2 regions of the Geodermatophilus sp. SMS 5-13 genome follow, and region 1 is predicted to be linked to the other one. Evidence: riboswitches for the same ligand, from Rfam matches in the RefSeq annotation. Region 1 holds a riboswitch; the other holds the start of a gene.
The links. Region 1 has a riboswitch for cyclic di-AMP ahead of AB3388_RS19435 (C40 family peptidase). Riboswitches for the same ligand answer to the same signal wherever they lie in the genome.
Positions count from the first base shown of each region.

Region 2: linked by a shared signal. The riboswitch ahead of AB3388_RS18225 (transglycosylase family protein) and the one ahead of AB3388_RS19435 (C40 family peptidase) in region 1 are both predicted to bind cyclic di-AMP.

Region 1 is NZ_CP165729.1:4,019,202-4,022,593, forward strand. It holds gene AB3388_RS19430 (ADP-ribosylglycohydrolase family protein) at 1-983, shown strand, start outside; cyclic di-AMP (ydaO/yuaA leader) riboswitch at 1,256-1,419, shown strand; gene AB3388_RS19435 (C40 family peptidase) at 1,435-1,944, shown strand; gene AB3388_RS19440 (nuclear transport factor 2 family protein) at 2,050-2,454, shown strand; gene AB3388_RS19445 (DUF427 domain-containing protein) at 2,449-3,252, opposite strand; gene AB3388_RS19450 (OsmC family protein) at 3,249-3,392, opposite strand, start outside.
Region 2 is NZ_CP165729.1:3,774,923-3,778,314, forward strand. It holds gene AB3388_RS18220 (permuted SH3 domain-containing protein) at 1-909, opposite strand, end outside; cyclic di-AMP (ydaO/yuaA leader) riboswitch at 1,228-1,387, shown strand; gene AB3388_RS18225 (transglycosylase family protein) at 1,388-1,945, shown strand; gene AB3388_RS18230 (NAD(P)-dependent alcohol dehydrogenase) at 2,031-2,996, shown strand; gene treZ (malto-oligosyltrehalose trehalohydrolase) at 3,054-3,392, shown strand, end outside.

The DNA.
Region 1 (3,392 bases):
GCGACGCGCTCGGCGCGCCGTTCGCCGGGTTGCCGCCGGGCGAGTTCTCCCGGCGGTTCCCCGTGCCGGCGCGCGGGGTGCGCACCGAGATGTGCGGCGACCCGCCCGGCCGGCTCACGGACGATTTCGGCGCCGCGCTGGCGGTGGCGTTGAAGGTGGTCGCCGGCGAGCCGGTCGAGCCCGCTTCACCCGTGCAGGCGCTCCCCTGGGCGATCCGCGCCGCGCGAGATGCGCGGTCCGGTGGCCAGGGCGCCCCGGGTGGCCACGACAGCGCGCACCTCGGCGACACGCTGCGCCGGGCGTTGGACGGCGAGGACCCCACGCGGCTCCGGGACGCCGGCAGCTTCGCCGAGGTGCTGCGGAGGGCGGTCGACGAGGGCGGCGACACGTCCGCGCGGGCCGCGGTCGCGGGTGCCCTGGCGGGCGCGACCGTCGGCATGGCCGGCATCCCGATGCGCTGGTCCTCGGTGGTGCACGGCGAGGCCGCCGGCCGGTCCTGGCGGCTGGACGACCTGCAGGAGCTCGCCGCCGCCCTGGACGGCCGCGCGGCTGCGCCGTACGACCCCGGCGTCATCCCGCGGATCGGCCCGCGGGAGGTGCTGCCGGGCATCTGGGCGGGCAACCTCGACGGCGCCCGCTACAGCGACAGCACCTTCGCGGTCATCTCGCTGTGCCGGCTGGGTGAGCCGTTCGGCCACGAGGTACAGCGGATGGCCTACCTGGCCGACAACGACTACAACACCGAGCTCGACGTCGTCCTCGAGGACGTGCTCGCCGACATGGCCGCGCTGCGCGACGAGGGACGGCGGCTGCTCGTGCACTGCCACGGCGGGGCGTCGCGCACCGGGCTGGTCCTGCGCGCGTGGCTGCGGCGCACGGAGGGGCTCTCGGCGGACGAGGCGACGGCGCGGGTGGCCGCGAACTGGCCCTACCTCGGGCTGTGGAACGCCAGCTTCACCGCGGCGCTGGAGCGGATGCGCTGACCCGTCGGGCCGGAAACCGCTGCCGGTTCGGGGTCGGGCACGCACGCGCTGTGGTGCCGTGCCGGTACGCCGGAGTTACGCGCACTCCCCGTGCCGACCGCCGTCCTGTGGTGCGGTCGAGCGTCCGGCCAGGTCAGGACGGCGAGGCACCCCGCTCCCGGGTGTGTCGGAGCGGCAAAACGCGGGGCTGACTCGATTCGACGGGGTCCAAAGACCCTCCTAGCGTTCTCGCGGTCCGGATGGGGCCGCACAACTCCCGAACCTGGGAACCCCACCGGACGCCGCCGAACCGGGCGGCCGGCCGCGTGCCGGCGCCCGGACCGGGGACCCACCGCAGTACTGGGGTGAAGCACGACCGTCATGGGGGCCGGTCGCGCCGGGCGAGTTCCCCAGCCCGAACCCGTCAGCTAACTCGGTAGGCGGCTTCGGAGAACAAGGAGAACCGTCGTCGATGACGACTGCACACACGTCCCTCGCCCGTCGCTTCACCGCTCCCGCCCTGGCCCTCCTCGCCGGCGCCGGAATCGTCCTCTCCCCGGGAGTCGCCTCCGCCAACAGCGGGGACTCGGGCGGCGGGACCGCCGTCGCAGCCCCCGCAGCCGCGGCCAACGCCGCCGCCCAGAGGGCGGTCGACACCGCACTCGCCCAGCGCGGCGACCCCTACGTCTGGGGCGGGTCCGGTCCGAACGCCTTCGACTGCTCGGGCCTGATGCAGTACGCCTACCGGGCGGCCGGGGTCTCCCTGCCGCACTCCTCGCGGATGCAGTCGACCATCGGCACGCCGGTGTCGCTGAACGCGCTGCGGCCCGGTGACCTGGTCTTCTTCTACAGCCCGGTGAGCCACGTCGCGATGTACATCGGCAACGGCCAGATCGTGCACGCGTCGACCTACGGCCAGCCGGTCAAGGTGGTGGACCTGGCGTACATGCCGGGTGCCGTCGGCGCCCGCCGGCTCGTCTGAGCCGCGCTCCGGTGCCCCGGCCGCACGGCCGGGGCACCGGAGGCATTGACACCGCCCGCCCGCGGTGGCTGCCTGGTGGGCGTCCCCACGCACGGGAGGCCCGGCATGAACGCCACGATCACGGGGCTGCGCGACGCGATGAACGCGCACGACCCCGAGGCCATGGCCGCGCTGTTCGCCCCGGACTACCGCAGCGAGCAGCCGGTGCACCCCAACCGCGGCTTCGGCGGCCGCGACCAGGTCCTCGAGAACTGGACGCAGATGTTCGTGGGCGTCCCGGACCTGCAGGTCGGCGTCGTCAAGGAGACCACCGACGGGACGACGTCCTGGTCGGAGTGGGTGTGGAAGGGCAGCCACGCCGACGGCCGCCCCTTCCTCATGAAGGGCGTGACCGTCTTCGGCCTGCGGGACGACGGCCACATCGCGTGGGGGCGGCTGTACGTGGAGCCCGTCGAGCAGGACAGCGCACCGATCGACGAGGCGGTGCGCCAGCTCTCCGGGACGTCATGACCAGGGTGTGACCGGCCGCTCCTGCGGTTCGCCGTCGACGACCAGGTCGACGTGCTCGTTGCGGAAGCAGATCCGGCCGGCGATCCGCGGGTTCTCCGGGATCGGCGACTCGTAGCTCCACGCGACGTCCTCGAGCACCCGGTCGCCGACCCGCGCCGACCACCAGCTGGCCACGCCCTTGTACGGGCAGGTCGACGTCGTCGGGCTGGGGCGCAGCTCGGTGCGGACGTCCTCGGGCGGCAGGTAGTAGCGCACCGGCAGCGAGGTCTCGAACAGCAGCAGCGGCCGCGTGCTCTCGGCCAGCAGCTCGCCGTCCACCTCGACGCGGACCTCCCGCGAGCTGGGCACGACGTCCACCCGCTTGTGCGGGTCGCGGGCGTGCGCGACCAGCGGCTCGTCCTCCTCGAACCAGGTGAGCCCGCGGCCCCAGGAGAACGTGACCAGCCCGGCCAGCGCCTCCAGCGGCGGGGGCGGCTCGGCGTGCGCCCAGGCGGCGCGCTCCGCCCGGCGGCCGCCGGCCTGCACCGTCCAGGCGGTCATCCCGTCGTCGTCCGCCGGATCGACCAGGACGCCGGGGCGGACGTCGTCGGGCGGGAGGAAGTAGGTCGGCAGGAACGTCCGCGGCAGCGCCTCGGGCCCGTACTGCACGAACAGGACGGCGCGGCGGGAGTCGGCGACGAGCTCGTCGCCCAGCCGGACGCGGATCCACCGCGGCGACGGCTCGACCAGGGGCCACCAGGGGCGCATGCCGGCCAGCGCGGCCAGCCGCTGGCCCATGTCTCGGGGCGGGGCGCTCATGCGGGATGAGGCTCCTCCGGGCGGTGCCGCAGCTCAAGGGCCGCCAGGCCGACCTCGATCTCCGGCACCGCGGCGAACGTGTTGGACACGTAGCAGACCCGCTTCGCCGGCTCCAGCAGCGGCGTCACCTGGTCCGCCGG
Region 2 (3,392 bases), 240 kb from region 1:
GAGCGCGACCTGCCGCTGCTCCGGTGCACCGTCGGCGCCCATCACCCAGACGTTGCCGGTCTGCACCGTGCCCTGCACCGCGGTGATCGGCACGACCAGGACGTCGTCGGCCCGGCCGGCCTCGATCGCCATCGAGGCCCCCATGCCGGCGAACACGGTCGCCTCCGGCGGCACCGCGCAGCGGGCCGTGGCGCCCGCGCCGGCCGACGCGGTGACCGCCCCGCCGAGGGACGGGTCGCCCGTCGCCGGGTCCTGGACGCTGTCGTCGTCCGGGGCGCCGAGTGTCAGGCCGCCGCACGGGAAGGGCGCCGGGCCGCCCTGCACCGTGACCTGCGCGGTGGAGGGCGGGGTGAGCAGCCGGAACTGCTGGGCCTGGGTGAGCGGGGCGGTGACCGACAGCGTGCCCGGGGAGACCGCGCCGACCCGGTCCCCCACCGCGACGACCTGGTCGACCAGCACGTCCAGGGCGCCGACCGTGCCGGCCGCGGCCGTCTTCACCGTCGTGGTCGTCACCAGCGGCGGGCGGGGCGTCACGGTCGGGTTGCCCTCGGCGTCGGTGCCGGTGAGGGGCTCGCGCTCCTCCTCCGAGCGGATCTCGAGCAGCGCCTGCCCCGCGGTCACGCGGTCCCCGGCGGCGACCAGCAGCCGGCGGACGGTGCCGGCCGCGGTGGCCTTCACCGGGACGGCGGGATCGGCCACGACCGTGCCGGTGACGGTGACCGTGTTGACCACCGAGCCGCGGGCGGCGGGAACGGTCGGCGCGGTCAGGTCGACGGTCGGCGCGCCGGGGCCGGCGGCCACGTCGGCGTCCGCGCCGCCGCGGAAGGCGAGCACCGCGAGGGCGGCGGCGATGACCGCCCAGACCAGCAGCCGCAGGGCCGGGAAGACGACCGTTCGCAGCGCGCCCATGCATGCTCCCTTGCCGGCGGGGTTGGGGTACTCGGTGGTACCGGTCGGCACGGGACCGTAGCGGGCGGCAGCCGCCGGTGGGGCCGGTTCCGCCGCGACGCGCGCACCGTCACCCGGATGCGGGAAGCACCCGCTCCGCGACGGTGTGTCGCGGGGCGAGTGCGCTGTGCAGGACCGGCGTCGGCGCGTCGGCGAAACGCCGACGCCACGCCCGGGAACCGCCCGGTTCGACAGGCCCAGCCGGAGGGCCCTCCCTACGGTTTCGCGCGTGCCCGGGCCTCACTCGGCCGGGTGCGAGGCGCCGGCCCGCCCAACCCCGTCCACCGGCTGCCTGTCCCTCTGATCAGCCCACGGACGGGGGCGGGGGAACCACATCTGACGCACGCGCTGCGTCTCGGGGTGAAGCCGCCACCGGCGGCCGGGCACACCGATCGCCCGAACCCGACAGCTCACCTCGCCGGCGGGGATCGGAGGATCCATGTCCCAGCACGACCTTCCCGGGTACCGCCGTGTCCGCCGCCTGCTGTGCGGCGGTGCGCTGGCCCTGGGCACCGCGATCGGGGGCGTCGCCCTCGCCGCGCCGGCGTCCGCCGCCGGACACGACTGGAGCGGCGTCGCACAGTGCGAGTCCGGGGGGAACTGGCACATCAACACCGGCAACGGCTACTACGGCGGGCTGCAGTTCAGCCGCTCCACCTGGCTGGCCTACGGCGGTGGCGCCTACGCCGCCCGGGCCGATCTGGCATCACCGGCGCAGCAGATCGCCGTGGCCGAACGGACGCTCGCCGGCCAGGGCGTCGGCGCGTGGCCGGTCTGCGGGCGGCACCTGCGGGGCGGCTCGACACCGGGTGCCACGTCGGCGCGGGCCTCGCACGCGTCGCACGCGTCCGGGGGCAGCTACGTGGTGAAGAGCGGTGACACGCTCGCGAAGATCGCGCGTGCGCACGGCATCAGCTGGCGCGCGCTCTGGGCGCAGAACCGGGGCGCCGTCCACAACCCGCACATGATCTACGTGGGCCAGCGCCTGCACGTCTGACGGGAGGAGCGGGCGAGGGAGCCGGGCCGGGGTGGCGTTCCCCGGCCCGGCTCTCGTCGCGTCGAGGCGCCGGTAGGGTCCGGCCGTGCGCGCCGCCGTCCGCACCCGGTACGGCCCGCCGGACGTCGTCCGGGTCCTGGACGTGGACCCGCCGCGGACCGCCGACGACGACCTGCTGGTGCGCGTGGTGGCCACGACGGTGAACCGCACCGACTGCGCCTACCGCGCGGGCACGCCCGTCCTCGTCCGGCTCGGCACCGGCCTCCCGCGGCCCCGCGTGCGGGTGCTCGGGACGGAGTTCGCGGGCGTGGTGACGGCGGCCGGGCCGGAGGTCACGACGTTCGCGCCCGGGGACCGCGTGTTCGGCTACGTGGAGGGCCGGTTCGGCGCGCACGCGGAGCACCCGGCCGTCGGCGCGCACGCCTCGGTCGCGCGGGTGCCGCCGGGGGTGGACTTCCACGAGGCGGCCGCGGCCACCGAGGGCGCGCACTACGCCCTCGCCTTCGTCCGGGTCGCCCGGGTTCGGCGCGGGCAGTCCGTCCTCGTGCTCGGGGCCACCGGGGCGATCGGCTCGGCGGCCGTCCAGCTGCTCGCGGCCGGCGGCGTCCGGGTGACCGCCGTGGCGCCGGGCAACGCCGACGTCGTCCGCGGGCTGGGCGCCGAGCGCGTCGTGGACGCCGCCGCCGAGGACGTCACCGACGACGGGCAGCGCTACGACGCCGTCCTCGACGCGGTCGGGAAGAGCACGTTCGCCCGCTGCCGGCCGCTGCTGGGACCCCGCGGCACCTACACCTCGGCGGAGCTCGGGCCGGCGGCGCAGAACCTGGCGCTCGCGGCGGTCTCGCCCCTGTCGCCCGGCCGGCGGGTGCGCTTCCCGTATCCCCGGCACGACCAGGCGATGATCCGGCGCCTCGCGGAGCTGCTCGGGTCCGGCCGGTTCCGGCCGCTCGTCGATCGCCGCTACCCGCTCGAGCGGATCGTCGAGGCCTACCGGTACGTCGAGACCGGCCGCAAGCTCGGCAGCGTCGTCGTCCGGGTCGCCGACGATTGAGCCGACGGCGCCCGGGCATGATGCCTGGGCTCCCGCTGCCGGAAGGAAGGCTCCTCCATGCCCGACCCCGTCGAGTTCGCCGTCTGGGCGCCGCTGCCGGAGCGCGTGCGGCTCCAGGTCGACGGCGCCGTCCACGACATGAGCCGGGACGACGACGGCTGGTGGCGCGCGGAGGTCGAGGCCTCCCCGGAGGCGGACTACGGGTTCCTGCTGGACGACAACCAGACGCCGCGCCCGGACCCGCGCTCGCGACGCCAGCCCGACGGCGTGCACGGCCTGTCCCGCCGGTTCGACCCGTCCGCCCACTCGTGGGGCGACACCGCGTGGACCGGGCGGCCGCTGGCCGGCGGCGCCGTCTACGAGCTGCACGTCGGCACGTTCACCCCCGAGGGCACC